DNA from 2 places in the Streptomyces akebiae genome. Region 1 is predicted to be linked to the other one. Evidence: riboswitches for the same ligand, from Rfam matches in the RefSeq annotation. Region 1 holds a riboswitch; the other holds the start of a gene.
The links. A riboswitch is a leader RNA that binds a small molecule or an ion and turns the genes downstream of it on or off. The one in region 1 is predicted to bind glycine.
Positions count from the first base shown of each region.

Region 2: linked by a shared signal. The riboswitch ahead of gcvP (aminomethyl-transferring glycine dehydrogenase) and the one ahead of gcvT (glycine cleavage system aminomethyltransferase GcvT) in region 1 are both predicted to bind glycine.

Region 1 covers NZ_CP080647.1:3,140,656-3,148,565, forward strand. The annotation lists gene K1J60_RS13345 (ABC transporter permease) at 1-412, opposite strand, end outside; gene K1J60_RS13350 (ABC transporter substrate-binding protein) at 482-2,239, opposite strand; gene K1J60_RS13355 (ABC transporter permease) at 2,297-3,295, opposite strand; gene K1J60_RS13360 (enhanced serine sensitivity protein SseB C-terminal domain-containing protein) at 3,612-4,361, opposite strand; gene K1J60_RS13365 (enhanced serine sensitivity protein SseB) at 4,553-5,329, opposite strand; gene K1J60_RS13370 (AAA family ATPase) at 5,402-6,073, opposite strand; glycine riboswitch at 6,292-6,390, shown strand; gene gcvT (glycine cleavage system aminomethyltransferase GcvT) at 6,558-7,685, shown strand; gene gcvH (glycine cleavage system protein GcvH) at 7,820-7,910, shown strand, end outside.
Region 2 covers NZ_CP080647.1:8,649,717-8,657,626, reverse strand. The annotation lists gene K1J60_RS37570 (glutamate--cysteine ligase) at 1-633, opposite strand, end outside; gene K1J60_RS37565 (hypothetical protein) at 1,204-1,788, shown strand; gene K1J60_RS37560 (DUF5999 family protein) at 2,198-2,398, shown strand; gene gcvP (aminomethyl-transferring glycine dehydrogenase) at 2,516-5,401, opposite strand; glycine riboswitch at 5,574-5,670, opposite strand; gene K1J60_RS37550 (PRC-barrel domain-containing protein) at 5,794-6,162, shown strand; gene K1J60_RS37545 (DNA polymerase IV) at 6,478-7,830, opposite strand; gene K1J60_RS37540 (MerR family transcriptional regulator) at 7,897-7,910, opposite strand, start outside.

The DNA of each region.
Region 1 (7,910 bases):
CGGTGATACCGCCGACCAGCCACAGCACGGCGGCACCGGCGGCGAGCGAGATGGTCACCGGCAGGCGGCTGGTGAGCTGCGGCCAGACCTCCAGGTGGTCCTTGAAGGAGTAGCCGAAGCAGGGGGCGTCACAGCGGACGGTGGAGGGCCCCAGGTCGTACGTGGCACCGGAGACAATGCCCTTGATGAAGTTCCAGTACTGCTCGTAGACCGGCTGGTCCAGGCCGAGGTTCCGCTTGACCGCCTCGATGTCCGAGGGCGAGGGGTTCTTGCCGATGTACTGCTGTGCCAGCTGGTCGGCGGTCTGTCCGGCGAGCTTCGGCAGGATGAAGAAGATGCCGAAGGTGACCGCGGTGACGACGAGCAGCAGGATCACCGCCGCGATCGTCCGGCGGATGATGTACGAGATCACGAGGACCGGCGCCGGCGCCCGCGGGTGTGCTCACCCGCGGGCGCCAATGCCTTCACCTGCCTTCCGGGGCTACTTCTTTTCCTTGACACCGATGTTGAGGTAGTCGTACTGACCGCTGAAGGCCGAGGACGACACCAGGTTGGTGGCGTACGGCGAGCGGTACAGCAGGACCTTGAAGTAGGTCAGCGGCACGATGGCGGCCTGCTCCATGACCTTCTTGTCGACCTCGGTGTACGCGGCGGTGCGGGCGGCCTCGTCGGTGTTGCCGATCGCGTCGTCGAGCAGCTTGTTGATCGCGGGGTCGTCCAGCTCGGACAGGTTGGTGTTGCCGGCCTGGCCGATGGCCTTGCCGTGCACGATCTGCTGCAGGAAGCCGTAGCCGGTGGGCCAGTCGGCGCCCCACTGCATCATGATGAGGCCGATGTTGTTCTTCTTGTTGAACTTCGGCACACCCGCGTAGTCGGAGAAGTACTTGCCCGACGGGTACTGCTTGATGTCGGCCTCGATGCCGACCTTCTTCAGCGCCTCGACGATCGCGGTGGCCGCGTCGACCTCGCCCTGACGGTCGGTGCGGGCCGAGATGGAGGTCTTGAAGCCGCCCTCCTTGCCGCAGGCCTTCAGGTGCTCCTTGGCCTTGGTGACGTCACCCTTGTTGTCCGGGGTGGCGTACGTGTCGGCCTTCTCGTAGCCCGAGACGTCGGTGGGCAGGACGGTGGAGGCGATGTCACCGCGGATCGGGCCGCCCATGGCGGTCTGCACGGCGGTCTTGTCGATCGCGTACTGCACGGCCTTGCGGCACTCGACGTTGTCGAACGGCGCCACCTTGGTGTTGATCGCCGTGTAGACGAGACGGCCGCCGAGCGCGTTGTCCGTGTTGGCCAGCTGGTCCTTGTCCTTGAGGACCTGGGCCTGGGTCTGGGCGTCGACACCGGTGCCCTGGATGTCGATCATGGTGTCGCCGGACATGACGTCCTTGTCGATGGTGGCCTTGTTGACCTTCAGGTTCACCACGATCTTTTCCGGGTACTGCTTGCGCAGCGGGTCCGTCTTGGCGTCCCACTCCGGGTTGCGGACGAGGACGATCTGCTTGCCCTCCTCGTACTTCTCGAACTTGTACGAGCCGGTCGACACGACCTTCTTCGTGTAGTCGACGCCGGTGTCCTTGGCCCGCGGCACCGCGGCCGTCTGCGGCATGCTCGCCAGATAGTCGAAGTCGGCGAAGGGCTTGTTGAGCTTGAAGACGACGGTGTTGTCGTCCGGCGTCTCGATGGACGCGATGCCCGCCTCGTCCTTGTCCTTGTACGGGCCCTTGTACTTGTCCCCGCCGGCCAGCAGCTGCTGGAAGTAGTTGGGGCCCGAGGAGAGCACGTCACGCGCGAAGTTCGAGCGCTCGACCGCGTACTTGACGTCCTTCGAGGTGACAACGGTGCCGTCCTCGAACTTGACGCCCTGGCGGATCTTGTACGTCCAGGTCTTGCCGCCGTCGCTCGGCGTGCCCGCGCTCTCGGCCAGGTCGGGGACGAGCTCGTTGCCCGCCTCGCCCGCGCCGGGCTTGAACGTCATCAGCGGACGCGCGTAGAGGCGGCTGAAGTTGAAGCCGTACGCGTAGTACATGTTGCCCGGGTCGAGGGACTCGGGGGCGTCGGAGCTGGCGTAGGTGACCGTGCCGCCCTTCGCCGTGGACTCGTTCACGACACCCTTGGTCGCGGCGTTGGCGCCGGCGCCCTTGGGTGCGTCGTCCGTGCCGTCATCCGCCTTGCTGCACGCGGACAGAAGCAGTCCGGCGGCGCTCGCAACCGCGACCGCGGCCATTGCTGACCTTCGCATGATGGTCGGTTTCCCCTTCGTAGTTGGACAGTTGTGTGGGACGACAGACCGCAGACGTCAGCGGCTGCGGGGGTCGAGGGCGTCCCGGAGGCCGTCACCGAGGAGGTTGAAGGCCAGCACCGTGATGAAGATCGCGAGGCCGGGAACGATCATGTACTGCGGGTCGACCTGGAAGTAGTCGACCGCGTCGTTGAGCATTCCGCCCCAGGAGGCCTGCGGCGGCTGGATCCCGACACCGAGGAAGCTGAGCGACGCCTCGAAGATGATGTTGGTCGGGATGAGCAGCGTCGAGTAGACGATGATCGGGGCGACGAGGTTGGGCAGCAGTTCCTTGAACAGGACGTACGGCCCGCCGGCGCCCATCCCCCGCGAGGCGTCGATGAACTCCCGCTCGCGCAGCGCCAGAGTCTGACCGCGCACGATGCGCCCCATGTACGGCCAGTTGAAGAAGCCGATGACGAAGATGAGCACCGAAATGTGCAGCGGAAGCCCTTTGAGGCCGAAGGCGCCACCCTGGAGCGTCGCGGAGATGGCGATGGCGAAGAGCAGCAGCGGGAACGCCAGGAAGGTGTCCATCAGCCGGCTCACGATCGTGTCGACCCGGCCGCCGTAGTAGCCGGCGACGAGGCCGAGCACCACTCCGATGGCGTTGGACAGGATCGTCGCGCCGAAGGCCACGACCAGGGAGACCCAGGAGCCCTCAAGAATGCGGGCGAGGATGTCACGGCCGAACTTGGGGTCGACTCCGAGCGGGTGGTCCCAGCTCATCCCGCCGAAGTCGCCTTTGGGCAGGGATGTGTTGGCGTCGATCAGGTCCTGGTTGAAGGTGTTGGGGTCGAGCCCCAGCATCGCCTGCAGCGGCCGGGAGAGCGCCGCGATCAGGATCAGCAGGACGACGATGACACCGCCGGCGACCGCCACCTTGTCGCGCTTGAAGCGGGTCCAGGCGATCTGGCCGAGCGAACGGCCCTCGATCTTCTTGGCCTCGACACCTTCCAGCACGGCTTCGGGCTGTGCCTCGGCCTGCGATCCGGTTGTCTCAATGGGTGCGGTCATCGTCCCTCGTGCTTGCCCGTGCCGGTGGTTGCCGACTGTGCCTGGCGGCCGCCCGGGTCTGCGGTGCGGTCCGTCACCACTGCTGCTCTCTTGCTCTGTGACTACTGATGGGTACGAGAGGAGGTACGGCACCGAACTTCACCGCATGAACAGCGTGTTCGCCGGATCCCCCCATCGCTCTGGGGGAGTCTTCAACGGTCGCGCGATCAGGCACCAGACTTGACGGCGAATGTATGCGCAACCGTGATGTGGCCAGCAGGGTTCCGCTATGCGGACGTGACGCTCTGTTGAGCGGTGGAAACCACGCTCACCCGGCTCAGTAGCCGCCCGGGTAGCCGTACCCGCCCGCCGCCGGGGCCTGGGCGGGCGCCGCGTGGGCCTCGCGGTCGTAGAAGGGGCGGGCGCCCGCGCGCAGCCACATGGCGACCGGGTCGTACTCGTCGGACATGGCGACGGTGGAGACGGGCAGACCGTCCGGGACCGCGCCGATGGACTGCTGCATCATCGCCCGCACCGAGTCGACGGCCTGCGGCGAGGTGTCGTACACGTCGAGGCCGATGGCCAGGTACGGTGCGCCGAGCGCGGGCTGCACCCAGGCGCGGCGCAGTGAGCGCACGGCGGGCGTGCGGTGGGCGTTCTGGGTCAGCAGGGCGTAGAACTGCGGGATCTCGATGGCCGGCTCGGACAGCCTGAGCGGCCCCGCGGGCTGCCGCTCCAGGCCGGTGGCGATACGGCGCAGGTCGAGCCAGGGGATGCCGACGCCGCCGCCCGGCGCGTGCGGGTTGAGCCAGAGGCCGTAGTGGTCGGGGTAGAGGGTGCGGGCCACGTCGAGGCCGTCGACGACCTCGTAACTGCGGTTCCAGCCACTGGCGGAGAGCTCCTGGGCGGAGGTCACGCACGGGGCGTAGTTGAACCCGTCGACCTCCATGTTCCCGTACTGGGCGTCCGGGGACCCCGCCTGGCCGTGCCAGAGCAGCATCCAGATCTGGCCGGAGGACGGGGTGGCCAGGGCACGCAGCAGCGCCTCGTAGGCGTCGTAACGCCCGGGCGTCACCTGGCGCAGCATGTGCTCGACCTGCCCGGTGGCGATGCTGCCGCTCACGTTGGCCGTCCTTCGTGTTGGACCCTGGTTATAGGAGACAGCTTAGGTGGTGTGCCGGTTGAGCCGGTCAGGGCTCGGAGGTTGACGTGCGTCGCGGGGTGCGGGCTCGTTGTGGCTGGTCGCGCCGTTCCCCGCGCCCCTTCGCGGCGCGCTGATCAGTACCCCTGCTGATAGAAGGGCCGTACCTTTTCGCGGAGCCAGTCGCCGACCGGGTCCTGGGCCACGTCCAGGAAGACCATGTTGACGGGCCAGGGGACGGGGACCTTGGTGAGGGCCCGGCCGAGGGCGGCGAGGGGGAGGGCGCGGTCGGCCTCCCAGGAGGCCAGTTCGACGCCGATGAACATGACGGGGTCGGCGGTCTCGATGGTGGCGAGGCAGCGACGGGCGCAGAGGACGACTCCGGTTCCGGCGAACTCGGCGGAGGCCGCGGCCAGGAAGTCCACCGGGTCGTCCTGCCAGTCCGGTTCGAAGAGGCGCACGCGGGCACCGCTCGCCGATCCGTCCAGCGGGGTCCGGCCGGCCCGGCACAGCTCGGCCACCGCGGGCGGCGGCAGCGGGATGCCCACGACGCCGTCGGGGTTCAGGGCGAGCCCGATCTGCGGGGGCAGACCCCGCGCGAACTCGACGGCGGGGGCGATCGTGTACGACATGTGGTTGCCGACGACCTGACGGAACTGCTCCTCGGAGCTGAAGACCGGCACATACGCCTGCCCGTCGAACTCCATCGTCGGCAGGTCGAGCTGACCGCTCTGCGGGCCGCCGCCCTCCGGCAGCGGCACCCAGACGAAGCTGCGGGCCAGCACCTCCACGATCCGCGCCCCGGCCTGGGGCACCCCGAGCGAGGCGGACAGCACCTCCTCCAGCTCGTTGCCGGGCCATCCGCCGTGCCCATGGGGATACGCCTGTGCCGGGAAGTCCGCCGGGAAGTCCATCTGCTGCCTACCGCTTTGCTCCGTGATGCTGTTGTCCCTGCACCTTAATTGCTCCCGGGGCGGGCGCGCCCTTCAGGAGCGCGGGAAGTCGATCCGCTTCAGGACATCGGCGGCGGCCCGGTCGATGAGCACGGCCGCCCCGCACCCCTGCGGCAGCCTCCCCTTCTCCACCGCACGCAGCAATCGGGTCATGGCCCCCCGGTGCCGCGCGAACGCGTAGCGGGAGACGCCCCGGCCGCGCTCCCGTTGTCCGTCCCGGGCCTCACCGGGAGTGACGTCGAGCAACAGCAGGTGAAGGGTGCCGCCCCGGCGGCGGGCTTCGCGGGCGAGCCAGCTTCGCACCCACGCCTGCGTCCCGCAGTCGTGCACGACGACGCCCTCCCCCGAGCGGAGGGCGCGTCGCAGCCCCGCGTAGTGCGCGAGGCGCACGAAGGGGCGGTACAACGCGTACGGCAGATGACGGGCGAAGCGGGCGTCGAAGCGGTCGCGCGTGTCCTGGGAGTCGATGCGGACGCCGGGCACTGTCCGCCGCATCAGTGTCGACTTGCCGCTGCCGGGGAGCCCGGTGACCACCACCAGGTCGTCCGGCCCGAAGGACAGCTCGTGGGGACTGCGCCCCGAACGCGCCCGGAGGTCGCGGACGACCGCCCTCGGGAACGGGCCGCACGCCGCGCCGGCCGGTGCGACGGGCTGCTTGGGCATGGCGATGCCCGAGGTCGTCGCGTACGCCGTGGTCCTGTTCACCGTGATCGTCCTCCCCAGGGGCATGGAGGTCCCATCCCCACAGACCGTAAAGAAAAGGTAATGCCCGATCCCTCCTGATTCAGTCCTCGTATTGCCACAAGAGTGCTACGGACCGCTGTGTCTGCCTGTGCTCCGTCGTTCCCCACCTCTGAAAGGTCCCCCTGCCGCCCCGCGTCGATGCGTGCAATGATGTGCGCGCCAACTGCATACCGGCCGCTTGAATCCGCGCGGGAGAGCTCCCAGCAGTCGATCGCTGGGGCGCCGAAGGAGCAAGTCCCTCCCTTGAATCTCTCAGGCCCAGATACCGCGTGGGCGAGGCACATCTGAAAAGCGGGCCGTACCCCTCTTCCGCGGGGGCGGCTCCACCCACGGTGCAAGTCACGACCACCGGTACGTACGGTCGTGGTGAACCTCTCAGGTTCCGATGACAGATGGGGAGGACTTTCCTCGCCTGTCGCCTGTCATGCCCTGGGAGCAGAATCCGATGAGCAGCAGCCCCACCACTGGACCGCGCCGGACCGCGCTCGATGCCCTGCATCGCTCGCTCGGTGCGACGATGACCGACTTCGCGGGCTGGGACATGCCCCTGCGCTACGGCTCCGAGCGGGACGAGCACACCGCCGTCCGCACGAGGGCCGGCCTCTTCGACCTGTCCCACATGGGTGAGATCACCGTCACCGGCCCGCGGGCCGCCGCGCTGCTGGACCACGCGCTCGTCGGCAACATCGGCGGTGTGAAGACCGGCCGCGCCCGCTACACCATGATCTGCCGCGAGGACGGCGGCATCCTCGACGACCTGATCGTCTACCGGCTGGCGGACACGGAGTACCTCGTCGTCGCGAACGCCTCCAACGCCCAGGTGGTGCTGGACGCGCTCGTGGAGCGTTCCGCCGGGTTCGACGCCGAGGTGCGGGACGACCGGGACGCCTACGCCCTGCTGGCCGTGCAGGGCCCCGAGTCGCCCGGGATCCTGGCCTCGCTCACCGACGCCGACCTCGACGGGCTGAAGTACTACGCGGGGCTGCCGGGCACGGTCGCCGGGGTTCCCGCGCTGATCGCGCGCACCGGGTACACCGGCGAGGACGGCTTCGAGCTGTTCGTGAAGCCGGAGCACGCCGTCGAGCTGTGGCAGGCGCTGACCAAGGCGGGCGAGGGCGCCGGGCTGGTGCCCTGCGGGCTGTCCTGCCGGGACACGCTGCGCCTGGAGGCGGGCATGCCGCTGTACGGGCACGAGTTGTCGACCGCGCTGACGCCCTTCGACGCCGGCCTCGGTCGGGTCGTGAAGTTCGAGAAGGAGGGCGACTTCGTGGGCCGCACCGCCCTGCGCGAGGCCCTCGAGAACCTCAACCACGAGCCGCCTCGCGTCCTGGTCGGCCTGATCGCCGAGGGCCGCCGGGTCCCGCGCGCCGGGTACCCGGTGGTCGCCGACGGCAAGGTGATCGGCGAGGTCACCTCGGGCGCCCCCTCCCCCACCCTCGGGAAGCCGATCGCGATGGCGTACGTCGACGCCGAGCACTCGGCGCCGGGCACCGCCGGTGTGGGCGTGGACATCCGGGGCAGCCACGAGCCGTACGAGGTCGTGGCGCTGCCCTTCTACAAGCGGCAGAAGTGACACCGTCGTAGTCGTTCGAAAGCGGCGGCCGTGCGCGTGCCGGCAGTGACGCTCGGCACATCCGTGCTGCTCAACAACGGTTTCAGCAGTCCCCCATTCATCACCACTCCCCCGCGTACAGGAGAATTCAGGCCATGAGCAACCCCCAGCAGCTGCGCTACAGCAAGGAGCACGAGTGGCTGTCGGTCGCCGAGGACGGCGTCTCGACGGTCGGCATCACGGAGT
Region 2 (7,910 bases), 5.5 Mb from region 1:
AACCGCCTGGGCGGCGTTCCACACGTCGGCGAACCGTCCCGGCGTGACCTGGAGGTGCAACTGCACAGAGGTGCAGGCCGCTTCGGGCGCGATGGACTTCGAGGTGCAGACGAGCCGCTCCACCCCGTCGATGTCCAGAGTGAAGTCCTCGCCCCGGGCGGCGACGATCTGATCGTTCAGCAGGGTGTAGCGGTCGCCCGCGGAGAGGTTCGATGAGACCAGGTCGTCACGGTCCAACGTGGGCAGAATGCCGATCATCACGATTCCCGCGCCCACTTCGATCGCCTTGCGGTCGGCATACGCGAGGGAGGTGCGCAACTCCTCGGAAAGCTGGTCGAATACCCGGCCGCCCAGCCGATGTGGAGCAATGTTGACTTCCAGATTGAACATGGCGAGTTCTGTTTGGAAATCTCGGCTCGCAATCCGCTCCAGCACTTGAGCATTCATCATTCTGGGCAGACCGTCGCCGTCGACGAGGTTCAGCTCGATCTCCACACCCATCAGGTTCTTGGGGCGGTCGAACCGCTTCTCCTCCAGCAGCCGCGCCAGCCCCGCCAGGCACTGCCTCAACTTGTCGCGGTACTGCTGGCGATCGGAGAGGCCGAACGGCCCCGCCACGACCTTCTCTCCCATCTAGGGGTCCCTCCTTGGATGGGCAGGCCGACGAGCCGGCCACTGCTGTCTCGGGTCCACGGATGATGATGCCCCGGTGGAGCCGCTGATAACGTCCCCGGCACGACCTGGCCACGCTAGGCTGAACACCGCCACCTCCGACACTATTCACTCGGCATGCTTCTGGCACATTCAGTGGGCAAGAATGAGAACGCGCTTTCCGTCTTCTGCGCTTTCGTGAAAAGCGCCGACGAGAACCGGCCGTCCGCTACGTACTGGTAATCCGAGGTCACCGGCTCACCCCCATGGTAAAGCGGGGTGATGGACTGGCCCTGGCGACCGGATACCGCCTTGCTCTTCATATTCGGAACGGCTAGACGAAACATCGTGTGAACACGTGTCGTATAAACTCCGCAAACGAGGCTGAGAGTCGGCACTCGCGGTCCTCGGTCCTGCCGTCAGGCCACGCACGGCGGACCCATCCACGCACCCGGACCCCGGGCACCCGTCTCTCCGATCCCCGTGAGCTGACAGCGCCGTCCGCCCCCGCCCTCGCGCCATCGTGCCTGTCGAACTGAGAGGCGACCCATCATGCCGCTGCATGTCCCCCCGGCTCCCGCGCCCGCCCTGCGCACCGTCCTCATGGCACTCGGTTCCCCCACCGCCGTCCACGAGGCGCGAACACCTTCTCTGAAGAACGCCTCTGGCCCCGCCACACCCGAACTGCCGCTGCCCGTCCACGTACTCGACCGGATCGCCCCGGAGGGCACGGGCACCGCCCGGCTCACCGGATGGCGGTTCCTGATCCGCTGCGGCGACCGCGCCGTGGCCGCCGCCGAGACCCGGCTGACCCCGGACGGCTGGGCGTTCTCGCACTTCTTCGAGGGCCCGTACATCACCTCCACCGAGCGCGCCCTGCGCCAGGCCGAGGTCATGCAGCAGCCCTACCAGCCACGCCTGCTGTCGGTGCCCGAGCTGTACATGCTCACGCTCTGGCTGCACGCCGACCCCACCGCCGACGGCGCCGACGGCCACCCGGCACCGAACGACCTGCTGGTCCCGCTGGCGCCCGCACCGCCCGGTATCGCCGCCCACCGCCCGCACCGGGTCGCCGATCTCCTCCCCGTGCTGACCACCCGGCTCACGCCCGCTCCCCTCCTCGGATCACCCGCCTGAACCAAGGCCGCCTCGCTTATTCGCACCACTCGCGCCCCGCTGCCGATTTCCCGGTGGCGGGGCGCTCGTTTCACCTCTTCCCGCCGCCGAGAATGCCCGCTCACTCGGGCGGCAATATGCTCGTACGAGCTATTCACTCGTCTTCCCCGCCAGAGGACTAGCCCCATCCGACCATGGCGAACCACCCGAAGGGACAGTGCGGCGGGGATGAACCGTCCGCGCGAGAGATGCGTCATCAACCTGTGAAGAAGTCGTGCTGCGAAATGCCTGCGGATTGACGCCCGTGGGGCAACACTGGGACCGGACCGATTTATCACAACGGGGGGCGGCCATGAACGAGGCTTCAAGCCGCGGGTCGGACAAACCAGCCAACTCAGACCACTCGACAAACCGAAAGATCCCACCAACCATGTGCCAGCACCAGCCACTGTGCCCGACTGCCGAATCCGCCGACCGGGAAGGCGCCCGACTCGTGGCGCACCACCCGGAGCAGGGATGGAGCCTGCTCTGCAACGGCGTTCTGCTCTTCGAGGACACCGGTGAGCTCCTGCCGGACGGCCAGATCATCGCGCCGCACCGCCCGATGGGCACCGTGGTGACAGCCGCCTGAGCCGCACGGACGTGCGCACGGGGTGAGCGTCCCCGCACGGGACGTCCGCCCGGACAGAAGAGGGGCCGGCCGGAGAACGCACTCTCCGAACCGGCCCCGACGCGTATCCGAGGATGACTACTCTGCGTAGGCGTCCAGCGGCGGGCAGGAGCAGACCAGGTTCCGGTCGCCGAAGGCCTGATCGATCCGGCGCACCGGCGGCCAGTACTTGTCGGCGGGCGAGACACCGGCCGGGAACACCGCCTCCTCACGGGTGTAGGCGTGCTCCCACTCCCCGCCGAGCGCGGCCGCGGTGTGCGGCGCGTTGCGCAGCGGGTTGTCGTCCGCCGGCCACTCCCCCGAGGCGACCTTCTCGATCTCCGCGCGGATCGCGATCATCGCGTCGCAGAACCGGTCCAGCTCGCCGAGGTCCTCCGACTCGGTCGGCTCGATCATCAACGTCCCGGCCACCGGGAACGACATCGTCGGCGCGTGGAAGCCGTAGTCGATCAGCCGCTTGGCGATGTCGTCGACGCTCACCCCGGTCGCCTTGGCCAGCGGCCGCAGGTCGACGATGGCCTCGTGTGCCACGAGGCCGCCAGGGCCGGTGTAGAGCACCGGGTAGTGCGGCTCAAGCCGCTTGGCGATGTAGTTGGCGCTGAGCACGGCCACCTGAGTGGCCCGCTTGAGCCCCTCTCCGCCCATGAGCCGGACGTAGGCCCACGAGATCGGCAGGATGCCCGCCGAGCCCCACGGCGCCGCCGAGATCGGGCCCACACCGGTCTCCGGCCCGGCCGCGGGCTGCAGCGGGTGGTTGGGCAGGTACGGCGCCAGGTGCTCACGCACCGCGACCGGCCCGACGCCCGGGCCACCGCCGCCGTGCGGGATGCAGAACGTCTTGTGCAGGTTCAGATGCGACACGTCGCCGCCGAAGTGCCCCGGCTTGGCGAGCCCCACCAGCGCGTTGAGGTTGGCCCCGTCGACGTAGACCTGGCCACCGGCGTCGTGCACCTGCGCACAGATGTCGGCCACGTGCTCCTCGAACACGCCGTGGGTCGACGGGTAAGTGATCATCAGCACGGACAGCTCGTCGCGGTACTGCTCGATCTTCGCCCGCAGGTCCTCGACGTCGATCTCGCCGTCCTCGGCGGTCTTCACCACGACGACCTTCATACCGGCCATGACGGCGCTCGCCGCGTTGGTGCCGTGCGCGGAGGACGGGATGAGGCACACGGTCCGCTGCGCGTCACCGTTGGCCCGGTGGTACCCGCGTACGGCCAGCAGCCCGGCCAGCTCACCCTGCGAGCCCGCGTTCGGCTGCAGCGACACCCTGTCGTACCCGGTGGCCTCCGCCAGCCGCTCCTCCAGCTCACGGATGAGCGTGAGGTACCCCTGCGCCTGCCCGGCAGGCGCGAACGGGTGCAGCTGCCCGAACTCGGGCCAGGTCACCGGCTCCATCTCGGTGGTCGCGTTGAGCTTCATCGTGCAGGAGCCCAGCGGGATCATGCCCCGGTCCAGCGCGTAGTCACGGTCGGCGAGCCGGCGCAGATACCGCAGCATCGCGGTCTCGGAGCGGTACTCGTGGAACACCGGGTGGGTGAGGTAGTCGTCCGACCGCAGCAGCGCCTCGGGCAGCGCGTCCCGCGCCTCGGCGTCCAGGGCCTCGACATCCCCCTGCACGCCGAACGCGGTCCACACGGCGCCCAGCTGCGCCCTGGTCGTGGTCTCGTCGCAGGAGATCGACACCAGGTCCGCGTCCACGAGGTGCAGGTTCACGCCATGTTCCCGCGCGGCCGCCACGACCTCACCGGCCCGTCCCGGCACCCGCACGGTGAGCGTGTCGAAGTACGCGCCGTGCACGACCTCGATCCCACCGGCCGCGAGCCCCGCGGCGAGCACCACGGCGTACCTGTGCGTACGCCGCGCGATGGTCCGCAGCCCCTCCGGCCCGTGGTACACGGCGTACATCCCGGCCATCACGGCGAGCAGCACCTGAGCCGTACAGATGTTGCTGGTCGCCTTCTCCCGGCGGATGTGCTGCTCCCGCGTCTGCAGGGCGAGCCGGTACGCCTTGTGTCCGTCCGCGTCCACGGAGACGCCCACGAGCCGCCCGGGCAGGCTGCGCGCGAACTTCTCCCGCACCGCCATGTAGCCCGCGTGCGGTCCACCGAAGCCCATCGGCACCCCGAAACGCTGTGTCGTCCCCACCGCGATGTCGGCGCCCAGCTCGCCGGGTGAGGTCAGCAGAGTGAGGGCGAGCAGGTCGGCGGCAACGGTGACGAGCGCGCCGAGTTCGTGCGACTGCTCGATGACCGGCTTCAGATCGCGTACGGCACCGGAGGCGCCGGGGTACTGCAGCAGCACCCCGTTGATCTCCCGCTCGGCGATGTCAGCCGGAATCCCCTCGCTCAGGTCCGCGACGACGACCTCGACCCCGGTCGGTTCGGCGCGTGTCTCGATCACGGCGACGGTCTGCGGCAGCGCGTCCGCGTCGACGAGGAAGAGGCCCTTCTTGTTCTTCCCCATGCGCCGGGAGAGCGCCATGGCCTCGGCGGCCGCGGTGCCCTCGTCGAGCAGCGAGGCCCCGGAGGTGGGCAGCCCGGTCAGTTCGGCGACGACCGTCTGGAAGTTGAGCAGCGCCTCCAGCCGCCCCTGGGAGATCTCGGGCTGATACGGCGTGTAAGCGGTGTACCAGGCCGGGTTCTCCATGACGTTCCGCAGAATGACGGGCGGGGTGAAGGTCCCGTAGTAGCCGAGTCCGATCATGGACCCCAGCACCTGGTTGCGGTCCGCCAGCGTACGCAGCTCCGCCAGTACCTCGGCCTCGGAGCGGGCGCCCGGCAGATCCAGCGCCTCGGCGTTCTTGATCACATCGGGGACCGCGGCGGCCGTCAGCTCGTCGAGCGAGCCGTACCCGACGTGCGCGAGCATCTTGGCCCGGGCCTCGACGTCCGGGCCGATGTGGCGCCGCTCGAAGGGGATTCCCTGTTCGAGCTCGGAGAGCGGAATGCGATGGGCGGTCATTACGGAGGCCTCCTGGTCTGACACGACCTTCGAGGGGCACCACGGCACGGGTGCCCGAACGGCCTCCCCCTCTGTCATCTCAACCTGAGAGCTTCACCGGACCTGGTTCGGGCCGGTTTTCACCGTCGGTGAGAGCGGGAGCCGTGGCACCCGCTCTGCTTTCCAGAGTGACCTCGTCCGTGCGGTACGTGAGCCTGAGAGATTCCGGGGAGGATTTGCTCCTTCGGCGCCTCCGGATGGTGTCCGGAGGACTCTCCCGCGCGGGGTCAACAGCCGCTGCCAGAGTATCAGCGCGGTCAACGCACGGGTCTTCGAGTGGCCGCCGCCCCCGATGTGCCTTTTCGTAGTGGAGAGACACCATCCGCAACCGCTTGCGACCACATGGAGGGCCCGTGCAGACCGACATCGATCCGCGCAACCTGATCGGCCGCAAGGCGTTCGACCGCAAGGGAAGCAAGATCGGCACCGTGGACGAGGTCTACCTCGACGACGCCACCGGCATCCCCGAGTGGGCCGCGATACGCATGGGCTTCTTCGGCCGCGACGCCTTCGTCCCCCTGGAACCCAGCGAACTGGTCGAAGGGACCCTCCGCGTCCCCTTCGAACGCGCTCTCATCAAGGACGCCCCCGACTTCGGAGTGGGCCGCCACCTCTCCCCGGAACAGGAACTCCAGCTCTACCACCACTACGGCCTGGACACGGCCCCGCCCCCACCCGTGGACCACGACTTCGGCAACATCGCGGGCAAGGACGACGCCTGACCCATACCCGAAGCCCCTCCACGCACGGCACTCCCTCCAGCCACACAGCCCCCTCGGGCACCTTCCACCCCCCCCAGACGACATCTGGCTCCTTCCCCAGCCCGTAGGCACCCCCGTTGAGCAGTGCCTGATCTCGGCCCCGTTGAGCAGTGCCTGATCTCGGCCCCCTTCCTCAACCATGAGCACCCCCTGATCGCAGCCGCCCTCCCCACCCGGCCACCTCCCCAAGGCCAGCCACCCTGCCCCTCGCGCCACCCTCGTCCCCGCCGCATCAGCGCTCGGCCCCAGCGACGCAGACCGACGGGTGCCGCGGCCTCAGCCCGGCACCCCACCCCGCACCAGCGGCAACGGTTCCGCCGGCTCCAGCCCCGGATCGTCGGTCCGGAAGGTCCGCACCCGCCCGGGCTCCACGTCCTCCGGCGTCTCGAACCGCACGGTCACCCGCCCCAGCCCACTCCCCTGCACCCACCCGTGCCCGTATTCGGCATGCCGCACATCGTGCCCGGCCCTCCACTGCCGCTCCCCACCCGAACGCTCCTCCACCGCGGGCCCCTCCACAGCGCCCCCGGCCTCGTCCTCGACGAGATCCACCTCACCCGCCGCCTGCGCGAACAGGTCCTCCTGCGTGTAGTCGGCGAGGCCACTGACGCCCACCCCGAGCAATCGCACCCCACCCGTCGTGTCCACGGCCTCCAGCAACCGCCCCGCGGCCTCTCGCACCACCGCGGGGTCGTCCGTGGGCCCCCGCAACGTCTCGGACCGGGTCAACGTCGAAAAGTCGTACCGCCGCACCTTCAGCACGATCGTCCGGCCCGACAGCCCGGCCCCCCGCAACCTCCGCACACACCGATCCGCGAGCCGCTGAACCTCCATCCGAACCCGCACGCGGTCATGGATGTCGACGTCGTACGTGTCCTCCACCGACACGGACTTCGTGTCCCGCTCGGCCACCACCGCGCGGTCGTCCCGGGCGAGCGCCATCGCGTACAGCCCGTGCCCGTGCGCCTTGCCCAGCAGCCGTACGACCTCGTCCTCCCCGGCCTCCACGATCTCCTCCACCGTGGTGATCCCGGCCCGCCGCAGATGGTCCCCGGTCGCCGGCCCCACCCCCGGCAGGATCCGCACCGACATCGGCCCCAGCAACGCCCGCTCGGTCCCGGGTTCGATCAGCACCAGCCCGTCCGGCTTGGCCTGTTCGGAGGCGATCTTCGCGAGCATCTTGGAGGCCGCGAGCCCCACGGAGCCGGTGAGCGCGGTCACCGCGCGTATGTCCGCCCGCAACCGCACTCCCACCAACCGGGCGGACTCCTCGTCCCAAGCCGCTCCCCCGGCCTCCAGGTCCACGAACGCCTCGTCCAGACTCAACGGCTCCACCAGCGGAGACAGATCGCGCAACAGCCCCATCACCTGATCGCTGATCGCCCGGTAGAAGGTGAAGCGCGGCGTGAGATACGCGGCGTTCGGCGCGAGCCGGCGCGCCTGCGCCATCGGCATCGCCGAGTGCACCCCGAAGACCCGTGCCTCGTACGAGGCGGTGGCGACCACTCCACGCGGCCCCAGCCCACCCACGACCACGGCTTTCCCCCGCAGACTCGGCTTGGACGCCTGCTCCGCCGAGGCGTAGAAGGCATCCATGTCGAGATGAAGGATCGTGGGCGCGGCTCTCACATCTCCGATGCTGCCCTACGCCACTGACAACGCGCCGTGTCCCTGGGCCGCGACGGCACGTACCTCTCAGACCGCCCGGT